Regions from separate parts of the Leucogemmata humicola genome, predicted to be linked through region 1. Evidence: riboswitches for the same ligand, from Rfam matches in the RefSeq annotation. Region 1 holds a riboswitch; the other holds the start of a gene.
What was found. A riboswitch is a leader RNA that binds a small molecule or an ion and turns the genes downstream of it on or off. The one in region 1 is predicted to bind thiamine pyrophosphate.
Positions count from the first base shown of each region.

Region 2: linked by a shared signal. The riboswitch ahead of thiC (phosphomethylpyrimidine synthase ThiC) and the one ahead of AC6H4Z_RS07310 (TonB-dependent receptor) in region 1 are both predicted to bind thiamine pyrophosphate.

Region 1 covers NZ_AP040875.1:1,781,545-1,789,563, reverse strand. The annotation lists gene AC6H4Z_RS07345 (AAA family ATPase) at 1-286, opposite strand, end outside; gene pnuC (nicotinamide riboside transporter PnuC) at 283-882, opposite strand; gene AC6H4Z_RS07335 (M28 family peptidase) at 884-2,638, opposite strand; gene AC6H4Z_RS07330 (L-threonylcarbamoyladenylate synthase) at 2,675-3,736, shown strand; gene AC6H4Z_RS07325 (porin) at 3,751-4,851, opposite strand; gene infA (translation initiation factor IF-1) at 5,016-5,237, opposite strand; gene AC6H4Z_RS07315 (YMGG-like glycine zipper-containing protein) at 5,331-5,795, opposite strand; TPP riboswitch at 5,870-5,971, shown strand; gene AC6H4Z_RS07310 (TonB-dependent receptor) at 5,964-8,019, shown strand, end outside.
Region 2 covers NZ_AP040875.1:5,129,919-5,137,937, reverse strand. The annotation lists gene AC6H4Z_RS22105 (hypothetical protein) at 1-139, opposite strand, end outside; gene AC6H4Z_RS22100 (PadR family transcriptional regulator) at 136-471, opposite strand; gene AC6H4Z_RS22095 (Na+/H+ antiporter) at 566-2,140, shown strand; gene AC6H4Z_RS22090 (ion channel) at 2,154-3,185, opposite strand; gene AC6H4Z_RS22085 (MerR family transcriptional regulator) at 3,226-3,681, opposite strand; TPP riboswitch at 3,726-3,828, shown strand; gene thiC (phosphomethylpyrimidine synthase ThiC) at 3,937-5,682, shown strand; gene thiM (hydroxyethylthiazole kinase) at 5,686-6,516, shown strand; gene thiE (thiamine phosphate synthase) at 6,513-7,169, shown strand; gene thiD (bifunctional hydroxymethylpyrimidine kinase/phosphomethylpyrimidine kinase) at 7,166-7,999, shown strand.

The sequences.
Region 1 (8,019 bases):
TCCACGCCGGACACGCCCCGAAGTAGTGCCGACAGTACACCACGGTACTCAGCAAATCCGTGTCTTGGATGAGTAGCCGCCCGCCGTGTGCGATATACTCATCCTCGAGCGCGATCTGCCCGCGCGCAATCGGGCCGTGATCGCTGAACTCGATCACTCCGCCGCGCGCTTCAGCGAAGCCGCGCACGAATTCGGGCACGAGCTCCGCGTGATACTGGCGCGCGAGACGCTCGGCCAGAGTCGACTTGCCCGTCGACTCGGAGCCTGTGAGGACGACACGAATCACGCCGTCGCCTCGAGCGATCGCTTCCAGGCGATATAGCCGAGTACCGCGAGCACTAGGTAGATCGCGTAGTTGGCCGCGGTCAGGTACAGGCCGCGCCAGATGAACATGCCGACGTATACGACGTCGACGACGATCCACACGATCCAGTTCTCGAGCAACTTGCGCGTCATCATGTACTGCGCAACGAGACTCGTCGTCGCCGTGGCGGCATCGAGATACGGAACGACGGCGCCCGGCAACCGAGACGTGATCAATCCGTCAACGGCCCAGAAGGCAATGCCGACGATCGACAGAACGGCCCAGGTGCGCGGCGTGGTGCGTGAAACGGCGAGCGTGGTGCGACCTTCGCCTCCGTACAGCCACTCGTACCAGCCATAGATCGACAGCGCGAAGTACACGCCCTGGAGCGCCATGTCGGAATACAGACCGGACTTGAAGAACAGCACGAAATACAGTGCGACGTTCACGAGCGCCGTGGGCCAGCTCCAGATGTTCTGGCGCACGCTGAGCCACACGCTCACGACCCCAAACAGAACGGCCACGGCCTCGAGACAACTCGAGCCGTGGCCTGCGAGCCAAACGCAGAAGTCTGTCACGTCAGGGCTTGAGGGCCGCCAGTCGCTGATCGCCTGCGGCCTTCACACGCTCCGCCGCCGCATCGATCGCCTTGAGTGTTTCCGGCGACGATCCACCCACTTCAATGTCGGTCATCGTGTGCAACGACGCGACGTAGTAGTCGGTCCACGTCTTGAGAATATCCTCTTCGGTCGCGCGATTGCCGTTCGCGGCGAGCGCAGCTTTGCTGAGCTTGAGCTCCGTGTCGAGGCGCGCGATTGCCGCGCGCTCCAACTCCGCCACCAGCGCGCGGGCCGTTGGGCCATCGGCCGACGTCAGCGTGAGAATCGATGCCAGCGCCGCATTGCCAACGTTGACCAACTCCGACTTCGACACCTTGTCGATACGGTCGCCGTCGGTGTGGTAGTAGACGTCGGTGAAGTGCCAGAACAGTGCGCCTGGCTTTTTGGCCGTGAGGAACGGCGTATGATCGCTTCCGCCTTCGAAGGGATTCGTACGCACCACCCAACCCGTCGCCGCGGCCTGATCGAGGCAGCGCGAGAGCAAGTAGTCGTTGTAGTAATGCGGTACGATGTCGGCCTTCGCGATCGGACGCCCGCCCCACTCGCTGTGGTGGTCGTCGCCACGCGTCCACACCGCCGACGGGTCGGGCATCTTCTCAATGAGGAACGTCCCGCCGGTCTTCTTCGTGTCCTCGCCGGTCATGTCGAGGCTCAGGCCCCAGCGCACGCCCTTGGTGCGCACGGAATCGTCTGCGAGAAAATTTCGCGTTTGCTGAATTTCGAGACCGAACAACATGGTGATCGTGCGCTTCGGCTTCACCGATCCGTTCTTCACGAGTGTCGCCAGCACACGCGCCATCTCACTGAGGTCGCCGACGCCCGAGGCGTTGTCGTTCGCCCCCGGTTCCTGCACGTGGGCGCTCACGACATATCGCTCATCCGGCAGCGTGCTGCCGTGAACTTCAGCAACGAGCGTCAGCTCATCTGACGCGTACATCTTCGACTTCGTCTTGACGCGCACCATCACGGGGCCCTTGGCCAACGCCGCGCGCAACCGATCGACCGCGTCGCGCGAGATCGGCATGCCCCAGCTCTTCTTCACCGAGTCGTACGGCACGGAGCCGAACTGAATCGACGTGCGGTGGACGTCGGGCTGCGTATACGCCGGCATGTTATACGCGAGCGCGCCAACTGCGCCGCGCTTCTGTACCGCCTCGGGAAACACGCGACCAATGCCGCCGTCAGCTAGAACAACTTTGCCGGCAACCGACGCCTTGTCGTAGTCGGCCGGTGTCCCCTTTCCAACGTCGACGAGCGGCGCAAGAATGCCGGTATCCGGCGTGGAGAACGACGCGATAGCGAGCATGTTACGGTTCGTCGCGAACTGGAGCACCGGCTTCGACTCGCCGACGATCGTGACGCTCGCGTCGACTGGCTCCCACGCCGGCTGGCGAATGGGCCGATGCTCGATGCGATACGTGAGCGCATCGCCCTTCTTCGCCTTCGACTCCTCGACGTAGCCGGCGTTCTTGAGAGTTTCCTCGACGCGACGAATGCTCGCGTTGAAACCCGTATTCCCTGGCCAGCGGAAGTACTGGTCCATGAACGCGACCTGATCGTAGGCGCGATCGCCCGAAAACAGCGGGCGCGTCAGCTCGAGGTAGCGCTGCACGGCCGTCGGCGTCTCACGACGAACCTGCGCAACGACGGGCGTGGTGATCGCCACGCTGGCCGCGGCGGCGAGAAGAGCAAATCGCTGAGTCATCTCTGACATGGTGACGTTGGTCTGGATGAACGCACTGCGGGTCCCATGACTCCAAGCTACAACTCGACGAACGATCTCGCCCGGGCAGTGACGGTTCTGTATACCTTCCACCACATGGATCTCCTGCACGTCGACCCCCAAACGCCGGATCCGGCAGTCGTCTCACGCGCCGCAGAGGTCCTCCGTGCTGGCGGCCTAGTCGCCTTTCCGACCGAGACGGTTTACGGGCTTGGCGCGAATGCGCTCGATGCGGAGGCCGTGGAGCGGATCTACGCGGCCAAGGGCCGCCCGGCGTACAATCCGCTGATCGTACACATCGCCGACGCGCTCGACGCATCGATCATTGCCGCAGAGTGGCCGGAACACGCAGAGCTACTGGCCCGCTCATTTTGGCCCGGGCCGCTCACGATCGTGCTTCGCAAAAAGCCGAACGTCCCCGATGGTGTCACCGCAGGGCTTCCCTCTGTCGCGATACGAGTTCCGGCACATCCAGTTGCCCACGCACTGCTCGCCGCCGCTGCTATTCCGGTCGCCGCGCCGAGTGCGAACCGCTCGATGATGCTATCGCCGACGACCGCCGCGCACGTCGCCAAATCACTTGGCGATTCGGTCGACGTCATTCTCGACGGCGGTCCTACGACAGTTGGAATCGAATCGACCGTCGTCGACCTCACGACACCAACGCCAACGCTGCTGCGCCCCGGGACGATCAGCGCCGAGGAGTTGAATCGCGTCATCGGCCCTCTCATGCTGGCGAATCGCATCGAGGGGAGCGATGCCCGTCCCTCTCCCGGCATGCTGGACCGGCACTATTCCCCGCGCGCGCATCTCATTCTCGTCGACGCATCCAACATGGCGGAAACAGTGGCTCGCGAGCGCGCGCGCGGCCACGTCATCGGCGCGGTCGTGATCAATTCCGACCTGACCGCAGCGACGGTCGCGGTGCTGACGCGAATGCCGTCGACGTCAGCTGGCTACGCAAGCCGATTGTACGAGACACTCCACGCGATGGACGACGGCGGGTGCGACGTGATCCTCGTCGAACGTCCGCCTGTGAGCGACGACTGGACGGGCGTGCGTGACCGACTCGAGCGCGCCGCGCGATAAGCGCGGCGGTCAGCTCACCAGGACGCCTGGAACGCGGTCATGAGAAACGTTGCCGCACGAATGTTGTTGACGTTCGGAAACGTCTGCCGAATGACGTTGATTGAAACGCGCGTCGCTAGATCGAGCCCGTAGCTCCCGCCCAGCACTACCTGTCGCTCATACGCGTCGGCGACCGACGCATCACGACTCAAATCGCGGTCCCACGAGTCGAACCGCGCGACGAGCTGCACATTCGACGTCGGTCGCAAAGCGCCGAGTCCATACCAGCCGAAGCGGCGAAGATTTCCGTCGCGCGCCGACATCGACTCGGCGCGCAGCGTGAACAACGGTACGCGAAACTGGACTTCGGTCGCGCCACGACGTCGCTGGAGCGTGCGCGCTCCGCCCTCGTAGCCGCCACTCGCGCCGAACTGCAGTGCCGGAAACGGCGACGGGTGAATCGAGATGCGGCCAATAAACGCCTTCTGCTGATTCGTATCGGTGCTGCCGGCGTCATCGCCCGTCTCGTTGAACACACCGGCGTGATACTCGATGGTATTCACCGCAAAGCCATTCACCGACACACCGATGTCGCGCACATCCCCGAGCCCCACGGCGCGCGACCGCTCGCTCGTGAAGAGATTTCGTTCGATCGTCTCGACCTGCGCCGCGGTAATCTTGCCTTCGAGCGTCAGCGGGATGATTTGCTGCCCGATGTCGAAATTGAGATCCTTGTTGACGTTGTACGTCAGCGCCGCATCCTGGAGCAGCTTCGACTTCTGATCGATCGCCGCATCGCTCAGCGCGACCGAATCGGCGATGACCGTGGTCTTGTTGGTCAGCGTCAGCAATTTTCCGGCGTCGAACGTCACACGCCACTGAACATTGGGCGACACATCGCCGGCAAACTTCAGATCGGATTTTCGCAATCGGAATCCGTCTTTGGTCAACGGATCACCGGCGCGGTAGTAGACCTGGATGTATCCGTGAATGCTCAACGTCGGAATGAACGATGGCGACGCACCCGGCGCCAACCGCGGCGTCGTGGCGCTGTCCTGCGCCATCGCGCGCGCCGCGATTACACACGACACGATCGTGACGGCCGCCCAACGGGCGCGGAGGTGGCGCAGTAGCATTGTGGGGATACCAATCAGGAAGCAGCGGCAGGACCGGAATTCGCAAACCGGCGGGACAAATTGAGCCGCGAACGGGGGGAAGGCAGGCGTTGCGACGGAGGGACGATCTGGAGCCGTGAAGGCAGAACGACAGGCGCGCGCCCCGCGACGCGCGCCGAAAACAATCAGGTCTTGTGCCGGAAGATGATGCGGCCGCGCGTGAGATCGTACGGCGACACCTCGATAGTGACGCGATCGCCCTGAAGCACGCGGATCCGGAATCGCCGCATGTTGCCGCCGAGCGTCGCGAGCACGTTGTGACCGTTGGTCAACTGCACACGGAAGGTCGCATTTGGCAACACCTCCGTCACCTGCCCCTCCAGTTGTATCGGTTCTTCCTTGGCCATGAACCCTCGTTATGGACGTACACGGGAGCTACAAGTATAGGGCCTCGGTCGAAATCCAGTAAGACGCGCCGCCGGGCAGGCGGCGCCGCCTACCTAGGGCTTTTTCTTCTTGTCGACGTTGTTGCCGATCACGCCGCCCAGAATCCCGCCCACGACGCCGCCGATCACCCCGCCTTTCACCTTGTTCTTACTGGTCGTCGCTCCAATAACAGCACCCGCCGCCGCGCCGATCGCCGCATCGCGCTGCGTGTGCTTCTCGACTGTGCCGCCCGTCGAGGCCGGAGCGGAGCCGCTCGATGACACGGTCGAAGTACTCGCCGCGCTCCGCCGGGTGTGAGACACATCACCAGACGATGATGTCCGATGAGTCGTCGTGGCCGTTCGCGGTGCCGACGACTGGGCTGGCGCGTCGGCGAGGCTATCGAGCGAATGCTGCTGTGCCGCTAGTGAGAGATCCCTATTCAGGGTCGTATCCGCGGCGCCAGATCGACCCTTCCCGCACGCGACGGTGGCGATCGTGAGCCCGAAAATCAGTGTTGAGAGAATGCGCTTCGTCATTGGTGGCCTTCTTTGTGTGAATGGCATGCCGCACTAAAAGGCAGGCCACGTGCCACGATTGCGTCGCTATGTTTCGCCGTTGACCGGGGTGCCTGCCCACGTCGGGTGCAGGCTGAGAGAGACCCGTAGAACCTGATCCGGTTTGTACCGGCGTAGGGAGTCAATCAGATGACTGTGTTGTTCCCATCGGCGCCTGCGCGCCGCACCCGGGCGATCGCCACTGCGTCGCTCACCCTTCTCATCGCCAGCACCACGCTCGGCGCCCAAGCTGCGGGCCGCGACAGCGCGCGCGCCGACAGCAGTCGCACGCAGCAACTCGAACGCGTCATGATATCTGCCGTGCGCGGCGCCGGCTCCGCACCGATCTCGCAAAAGACGATCACCTCGAGCGAGGTGAAGCCACGCTACTTCGGTCAGGACGTGCCAATGCTCCTGCAGGGAGCCGCGCCGTCACTCACGGCGCACGCAGAGACCGGCAACTACTGGGGCTATAGCTACATCAGGCTTCGCGGCATCGATCAATCGCGAATCAACCTCACGCTCGACGGCATTCCGCTGAACGATCCGGAAGATCAGGTGCTGTACTTCGCCGACTTCCCCGATTTGGCCAATAGCCTCAACTCCGTTCAAGTGCAGCGCGGCGTTGGCACGAGCAGCAATGGCACCGCGGCGTACGCAGGCTCCATCAACATGGAGAGCGTTTCACTCGCTGCCCCGCGTCGCGCCGAAGTTCAGCTCGAGGGCGGCTCGTTCGGCTCGAAGCGCATGAGTGCAGAATTCTCGAGCGGTCTGTTGCCAAGTCGCTTCGCGATGTACGCGCGGGTGTCGGCGCTGCATACCGACGGCTATCGCTACCACTCGGGCGTCGAAGGACGTTCACTCTTCTTCTCCGCCGGCTACCTCGGCGACCGCGACATCGCCAAGGTCACCGTGACGACCGGCACGATGCGCGATACGATGGCGTATCTCGCCGTCGCCGAGAGCGATCTCGCAACCGATCGTCGTATCAATCCGCTCACGCCGCGCGAACGCGACGGTTTCGGCGAGCGCATTGCCGCACTCTCGTACACGCGGCTACTCGGCCCGTCGTCGTCGTTGTCCACCACGGCGTATCGCATCTCCGCGAGCGGCGACTACGATGTGCTCATCGATTCGCTCGACAACTTCAATCTCAAGTTCGTTTGGTACGGCGTGACGTCGGATTGGAGCTATCGGCACGACGCGCTCCAGGTAGACGTGGGCGTCAACGCGAATACGTACGCGCGCGATCACGCCGAATACGAACGGCCCAACCTCACTGACGCGGTCTATTTCAACACCGGCCACAAGCAGGACGCGAGCGCGTTCGTCAAACTCGCGTACACGGCTGGCCGCTCGACGCTCTTCGGCGACGCGCAGGCACGTCATGCCGAATTCCGCTACTCGCCCGACGCGAACGCCGGCATCGCCGAGCGATCCGTCTCGTGGTCGTTCGTCAATCCGAAGGCAGGAATCACCTACGCGCTGAGCGAGCCCCTGTCGGTCTACGCATCATACGGCAAGAACTCTCGCGAACCGGCGCGCAGCGACATGTTTGCCGGAGCGGACAATGTCGACGCTTCGAACGTCGCGGACGTCGGCGATCTGACGCGCGTGAAACCCGAGACGGTTCACGATCTCGAGCTCGGCGCAGCGTACCGCACGCGCAACGTCGACCTGAACGTTGACGTCTACTCGATGGACTTTCGAAACGAGATCGCACCGATCGGTGCACTCAGCCTCACTGGATCAGCACTGCGTAAGAACGTTGGCGCCAGCTACCGGCGCGGCATCGAGGCCGACGTGACCTATCGCGCGATTCCTCGCCTGATGTTGACCGCCAATTTCGCGGCGAGTATGAATCGGATTCGCTCGTACACCGACTCGAGCCAGAGCACGCCGCTCACGTATCACGACGTCGAGCCGCTGCTCACGCCGCACTTCACGACGTTCCAACGAGCTCAGCTGGCGGCGACGCAGAATGTCTCGTTCGCGCTCGAGTCCCGCTTCGCCAGCCGCGCGTTCCTGCAGAACACCAACGACTCGCGCTACGTTCTTCCTGCCGCGTTCAATCTCGACGGCAGCGTGTCGTTTCACGTCCGCGAATACGAGATCCTGTTGCGCGGCAACAACCTGACGGACAGCAAGAAGTACGGGAGCGGCTACGCGAGCGACGGTGTGTCGTACTATTTCGTCCTCCCGCCGC
Region 2 (8,019 bases), 2.4 Mb from region 1:
GTTCGGCCGCGTCCACGCCATCCACCTCTATTCGATAGGCAAACTCTTCAGCGAGATCGCCAATCACGGCGTCGCAAAACTCCGGTTCCGCGCCGAACGACGCGAGCAACAGTTCGATGTTTCGCGGTGGCTCGATCATGCTGGCTCCGGTTTGAATGTTGTACCGAGTCCTGCCCACATCGACGCCGTGGCGCGCTGTGCCTCGCGAAGCGATCGCTGCCCCGACGCCGTGATCTTGAACTGCTTGCGCAACCGACCTCCGCGCGCCGGCGTTGCCTCAGCCGTGCGCGACGAAATCAGCCCCTTCGTCTCGAGTCGCTGAAGCGTCGTGTACACCGCGCCCACCGAGTAGTCGTGCTCGGATCGCGCCGACACATCTCGACGCACAGCGAGCCCATACGCCTCGGCGCCGAGTCGGGCGACGGATAGCAGCACAGATAGTTCGAGGGTTCCGAGGGGCGTTGCAGCCATATTCTATTCTGTAGAACAAATAGAAAATCCGCAAGCCCTATGCTGCGTCGCGCCTAGCACGCACGATCGGTCGCGTCGAGATTACCTGACCGACATGACGCACTTTCCCCCGGTCGTTCTCGCGCTCGCGTTCGCCGCGGTGGTCATCGCCGTTACGGCATTCGCCCGACGGCTGCCGATTCCACCACCAATCCTCCAGGTCGCCGCGGGGTTCGTCGTCGCTCTCGTTCCCGGCGCCGCTCTCCCGGAACTGGATCCAGATCTCGTTTTCTTCGTGTTCCTGCCGCCCATTCTCTGGGCAGCAGCGTTCTTCACGTCGCTGCGCGACTTCAGCGCGAACCGCCGCCCCATTGGGTTGCTGGCGATCGGACTTGTTCTCGTTACGTCTGTCGCCGTCGCAATTGTTGCACGCACGCTCTTCCCCGGCATGAGTTGGCCGATCGCAATCGCACTCGGCGCAATCGTCTCGCCACCCGACGCGGTTGCTGCCACCGCGATCGTGTCGCGCCTCCCAGTGCCGCGCCGAGTGATCGTCGTTCTCGAAGGTGAGAGTCTCGTCAACGACGCGTCGGCCCTCATTCTCTATCGATCAGCCATCGCCGCCGCAGTTGCTGGGACGTTCAGCTGGGGCGAATCGATCGTTCGCTTCTTTGTGGACGCCGGCGTCGGCGTCCTCGTCGGCATTCTGATCGCGTGGATCGTTCTGCTGGCGCTACGCTGGTCCAAGGACGCGATGGCCGAGACGCTGCTCACGCTCGCCGCGCCGTACGTCGCGTGGCTCGCGGCAGAGAGTCTGCATGTTTCCGCCGTGCTCGCGTGCGTTGCCGGTGGTCTGTTCCTGCGCCGCCGCTTTTCCGGCGCCGTGGCGCCGATGTCGCGACTGCAAAATCAATCAATCTGGGATCTGCTCGTCTTCGTACTCAACGCCGCAATCTTCCTTCTGCTCGGTGTTCAGTTCCGCGCGCTCATGGCCGGCGTGCCGCCCGGAACGATCGGATCGCTCATTCGCTCCGGCGCAATCATTGGCGTGGTCGCGATTGTCGTGCGACTCGTCTGGGTTCCGCTCATGGCCATCATCCCCCGCGCGCTGAGCCGGCGCCTTCGCGAGCGAGATCCAATGCCGGCGTGGCAAGCGTTGTTTCTCATCGCCTGGACGAGCATGCGCGGCATCGTTTCCATGGCGACTGCGCTTGCACTGCCACTCGTCGTCGCGAGTGGCGCAGCCTTTCCGTATCGCAGCGAGATCGTGATCATCACGATGTGCGTCATCGTGATGACGCTCGTGCTTCAGGGCCTCACGCTCGCGCCGCTGATTCGTCGCTTCAACTTCACGCCTGAAGAAGAGCATCACGCCGAGGCGCGCGTCGCGCGCCTGGAGGCGGCACGTCGCGGCGCCGAGGCACTCGAGGACGTCTCTCGCGAATCGTGGGTCGACGGTCGCGATGTCGAATGGCTCCGCAACGAACTGCGCGATCGGATTCGCCTGCTCGAGTACAGTTCGGGCGAACCAGAAGGGCGTCGCCGGCTTCGGACTGAAATGCTGAAAGCCGAGCGACGCATGCTTGTCCGGCTGCGCAATGAAGGCGCGATCTCCGACGATGTGCTACGCCAGCTCGAACAGGAACTCGACCTCGAAGCCGTTCGAGTCGGAGCAGGCGAGGATCGTTAGCTAGCTGTCACCGCTATTTCGACGCGGCGGCCTGTTCGATTGCAGCGGGCGCGCTCGTCGCCCCAGGATCCAAACGGTCGAGTCGATCGAGTCGGTCGACGTCGATCGCGATCGCACCATCGGTCGTACTCGCAAACAAGCTTGCGAACTTTGCGTCCCAGCGGATCTCATCCCACCAATATGAGGCGCGAGCGGTGACGCGCGTCGAGAAATTCTCCTCGTGCGCATTGACGAGAATCAACACCTCGGCCTGCGCCTCGCGGATTTTGTCCGGCGTCATGCCGCGCATCGGACTGTCGGCGTCGATCGGATGAACGACCGTCCAGTGTAGCGTGAACAGGTCGACCGAATCGCGCTCGAGCTTGAGCGGATAGAAGTTGCGCTCACGCTTGCCGTCGACTTCTTCGAACAGGGTGAGGCTGACGCGAACCTGTACGTCGCTCAACTCGCTCGGCTGCGTATTCACGAAGCGAAACATCAGGCCACGGCCACCTTCATACGGCGCAATGACGGCCGACTGACTGAAACGCAGACGCATGCGCGGACGCGTCAGTCGCGCGATGAGCAGACCGGCCGTGGCGACGAGCATGAACGGCCCAAAGAACGACTCGAAGACCACGAGCCAATGCGCCGTAGGACCGATCGCGTAGATCGGCCCGGGATCGCTCGTCGTGAACTTGGCGACGCTGAAGCTGAATGCGCGCAAAAACGGATCTTTGAGCCCGAGCAGATCGCCGCCGTGCAACGTGTTGTCGCCGAGCGCGAGGTAGCCGAGCGTGAAGAAGCCATTCAGCAGCAGCAGCGTGCCGAGCGCCCACAGTGCGAAGACGGCGAGCGGTGCGTTCAGCGCGGCGAGATAGAAGCGCTCGAGTCGTTGCGAGCCGAGGCCATATTTGCGGCTTGTTGGTTCGCCGTCGTGCGAGAGAAAACGTCCGCGAACCTGCTGGGAAACGACACGCCCGAAGCCCAGGTCGGTGTATTCGCGTCCCGGCGGCGCGTTTGGCGGCGGCTGACCGTCGCGATCGTCAATCGAAGGTTGGTGCACAGTGGGATGATCGATGAGTCGAGGAAGGGACGCAAGTCATTCAGCGAATGCGACCGGACGCTTTGCGCTTGACGGAGCTTGGAAGTACGCATGGACTCTGACCGTCGACCGGCCCGGCAGCCAACAGCGCACCGCAGTCCTCGAGTCGAAAGCATCCGCAGTCCAGTGCGATGCGTAGCACGGCGCGCATTCGTTCGGCGCGCGCGATGGTCTCGTCGATCTCCTCGAGCTTGTGCGTCGCGAGCTCTTTCCACTTCGCCGCCGGCAGCGTGCCGGGTTTGAATTCGGTCACGAGGCGCTTGATCTCGGCCATGGTGAACCCGGCCTCGCGCGCGAGCGCGATCAGCGACAGCCATTCGAGAATACTCTCATCGTACCGTCGCTGGCCGCCAATGCGGGCCGGTTTGGGGAGCAGTCCCAGCCGCTCGTAGTAGCGTATCGCCGACGCGGCGATCCCCGCCCGTTCACCGATCTCGCCAATGCTCAGACCGTCCATCGTGACTCACCCTCGCTGATTTCTTCCGTATCAGGTAAATTCACCCCTGCCGCCAGGGGTATTCCGTCGCGAGAGCGCGGAGTTGAGATAGTCCCTTGGAACCTGATCCGGATCACACCGGCGTAGGGAGCGCGGCGAGTCGCGAGGATTCCTGGAATTCCCAGGATTTCGCGTCCCGTCGCCTCGATGGCCGTCGTGTCGACGGCCACCGAACCCATCCGGATCTCGACTGCAATTGTTGGCAGGAGAGACACCATGGCTGCTACGATTTTGCCGCCGCTCGAGATCGCGGACACCGGCTACGGCGACGCGTTCCCGAACTCCCACAAGGTTCACGTGAGTGGACCGCATGGAATCCAGGTTCCGTTCCGGGAGATCACGCTCTCCGGCGGCGAGCCATCGCTCCGCGTCTACGACACGAGTGGCCCACGCGGCTACGACGTGCGCGATGGATTGCCTGCGCTTCGCGCCGAGTGGATCGAGTCGCGCGGCAACGTAGCGACGGTGTCGCGCACGTACACGGCACCTGCCGGCCCGCGCGCCGAAATCCCTGAAGGTCTGCAGCGGCCAACGCTACGCGGCACCGGACCGGTAACGCAGATGTACTACGCGCGGCGCGGTGAGATCACTCCTGAAATGGAGTTCATTGCGCTGCGCGAAGGTCTGCCGGCCACACTCGTCCGCGACGAAGTCGCGCGCGGCCGCGCAATCATTCCAGCGAACATCAATCACCCGGAGCTCGAGCCGATGATCATCGGCCGCATGTTCAAGGTGAAGATCAACGCCAATATCGGTAATTCTGCCATTCGTTCGTCGATCGACGACGAAGTCGAGAAGCTCCGCTGGGCAACCCTGTGGGGTGCCGACACGGTCATGGATCTCTCGACCGGCAAGGACATTCACGAAACACGCGAGTGGATCATTCGCAATTCCGCGGTGCCCATCGGCACGGTGCCGATCTATCAGGCGCTCGAGAAAGTTGGCGGCGTTCCCGAAGAGCTGACGTGGGAGCTCTATCGCGACACGCTGATCGAACAGGCGGAGCAGGGCGTCGACTACTTCACTGTGCATGCTGGCGTGCTGCTACGGTACGTCCCGATGACCGCCAAGCGAATGACCGGAATCGTGTCACGGGGCGGGTCGATCATCGCGAAATGGTGTCTCTCGCATCACAAAGAAAGCTTCCTTTACACGCACTTCCGCGAAATCTGCGAGATCATGCGTGCGTACGACGTGTCCTTCTCGCTCGGTGATGGCCTTCGTCCCGGTTCGATCTACGATGCGAACGACGAAGCGCAATTCGCCGAGCTGCGGACGCAGGGAGAGTTGAACAAGATCGCGTCGGAGTTCGACGTTCAGACAATGAACGAGGGCCCGGGCCATGTTCCGATGCATCTCATCAAAGAGAACATGGACAAGCAGCTCAAGTGGTGTAACGAAGCGCCGTTCTACACGCTCGGACCGCTCACCACGGACATCGCGCCGGGCTACGACCATATCACCAGCGCCATTGGCGCGGCGCAGATCGGTTGGTACGGCACAGCCATGCTCTGCTACGTCACGCCCAAGGAACACCTTGGTCTGCCGAATCGCGACGACGTGAAGGCCGGCGTCATCACGTATAAGATTGCCGCGCACGCTGCCGACATTGCCAAGGGCCATCCACACGCGCGCGACTGGGACAACGCGCTGAGCAAGGCGCGCTTCGAGTTTCGTTGGCGCGATCAGTTCAACCTCGCGCTCGATCCAGTGACGGCGCTCGCCTATCACGACGAAACGCTGCCGGCAGATGGTGCGAAGGTCGCGCACTTCTGTTCGATGTGCGGCCCGAAGTTCTGCTCGATGAAGATCACTCAAGATGTCCGCGACTACGCCGCATCGCTTGGCGCGAATACCACCGATGCGCTGGACGTTGGACTCGCGGCGAAAGCGTCTGAGTTCCGCGCTACCGGTGGAGAACTGTATGTCGCCACAACGGCGACTGTCGCTACGGGAGATTGAGCGATGGCAACGACAACGATTCCGACAAACACGACGACGCTCGATTTCTCCACGCCGCTCGTACGTGTGCGAGACGCCGCGCCGTTGGTGCACAACATCACGAACTACGTCGTCATGAATAACACGGCGAACGCGCTGCTCGCCGTCGGTGCGTCGCCTGCGATGGTGCACGCGGCGGAAGAGGTCGAAGAATTCGCGGCGATTTCGCGTGCGGTCGTGATCAACATTGGTACGTTATCGCCCAGCTGGGTCGACGCCATGCATCTCGCGGTCGCCCGAGCGAATAGCGCAGGCATTCGCTGGGTGCTCGACCCCGTCGGCGCCGGCGCGACGAGCTATCGGTCGCAGGTCAGCGCCGATCTCGCGCGCCTCACGCCGGCGGTGATTCGCGGCAATGCGTCGGAGATCATGGTGCTGGCAGGATCGTTCGGCGCCGCCGGCAAAGGCGTAGACGCAACGCACTCGACGCAGGCGGCACTCGAGCCTGCACGTTCGCTCGCTCGCGATACGCATGCAATCGTTGCCATGACCGGCGTGGTCGACTACGTCACGGATGGCGATCGCGTCGTTGCGATTCACAACGGCCATCCGATGATGGCGCGCGTCACCGGGTTGGGCTGCACTGCCACCGCACTCGTCGGCGCTTTTCTCGGCGCCAACGATGATCCGTTCGCAGCGACGGTGTCGGCACTCGCGACGTTGGGCGTCGCGGGTGAAATAGCGGCGGAACAGTCGCCCGGACCGGGCTCCTTGCAACTGCATCTGCTCGACGCATTGTACCGTCTGGATCGCGACGAACTCGAACGGCGCGCCCGCGTGCGCGACCGAGAATGAGCGCGCGTCGATCGATCGATTTGTCGTTGTATCTCGTCGTTGGCCGCGACGATACAATGGGACGATCGATCGAGGATCTCGTGATGGAAGCCGTGCGCGGCGGCGTCACCGCGGTGCAGCTTCGTGAGAAGAATGCGTCGACTCGTGCGTTTGTCGAAGTCGCCGCAGCACTCGCCGCGGTGCTGCGCCCGTTCGACATTCCACTCATCGTCAACGATCGCGTCGACGTTGCACTCGCCGCCGGCGCAACCGGAGTGCACGTCGGCCAGGACGACATGTCCGCGGCCGACGCTCGGCGTCTCATCGGACCGAACGCAATCGTCGGCCTATCGGTCACGACGCTCGCCGAAGCGGAGTTGGTCGATCCATCAGTCGTCGACTACATCGGCGTGGGGCCGGTGTTCACGACACCAACCAAACTCGATGCAGCGCCGCCGCTCGGGTTGAGTGGAACCGCTGCTGTCTGTCGCGCGTTATCGCTGCCGAGCGTCGCAATCGGTGGGATCAACTACGGTAACGCGGCGCGAGTACGCGCGACCGGCGTGAGCGGCATTGCCGTGGTCTCGGCCATCTGTTCGGCTCAGGATCCCGCTGATGCTGCGCGTCAACTGGTCGAAGTGTCGACGCGCCCCGCGTTCGAGTTCGCGACGTGAACGATCGCGTCCCGAATGTTCTGAGCATCGCCGGCTCTGATCCGAGCGGCGGTGCTGGCATTCAGGCCGATCTCAAGACCTTCGCTGCGCTCGGCGCATACGGTTGTGCCGCTCCGGCGGCGTTGACGGCACAGAACACGGTTAGCGTGTCAGGTGTGTTCCCAGTTCCCGCCGACGTGCTTCGCGCGCAACTCGAGGCAGTCTTCAACGACGTACGCGTCGATGCTGTGAAGATCGGAATGCTTGGTTCGGGCGACGCCGTGAGCGTCGTGGCCGACGTGTTGCGAACGTTCAAGCCACCGATCGTCGTCATCGATCCAGTCCTGCGAGCATCGACTGGTGCTCGCTTGATCGATGAGACTTCGCTCAACGCCCTGCGCCGCGAGCTGATCCCCCTGGGCACGGTCGTCACGCCGAACGTCTATGAGGCGGCCGTGCTTGTCGAGATTCCGGAGCCGCGCTCCGTTGCGGCGATGCGCGAGGCGGCCGGTCGTCTCATGGGCTCTGGTGTCCGTGCCGTCTTGGTGACTGGTGGCCATCTCGATGACGCCGAGTTCGCAGTTGACGTGCTAGACGATGGCGTGGAGATGCGAGAGCTTCGCGCGCCGCGCGTGGCGGCGACCACGCTTCACGGGACTGGCTGCACGCTCTCGTCGGCGATCGCAGTCTTCCTTGCACGAGAATTCTCGCTCGCGGACGCATGCGCGGCCGCGCAGCGCTTCGTCGCCGAGTCGATCGCGCACGGTAACGATCTCACGGTGGGCGGCGGAGCGGGTCCGGTACATCAGCTTGGCGCGCTGTGGTCGCGTGGCGGCCTACCGTCGGCTTGACTTAAAGCGCGCTTTAAGGC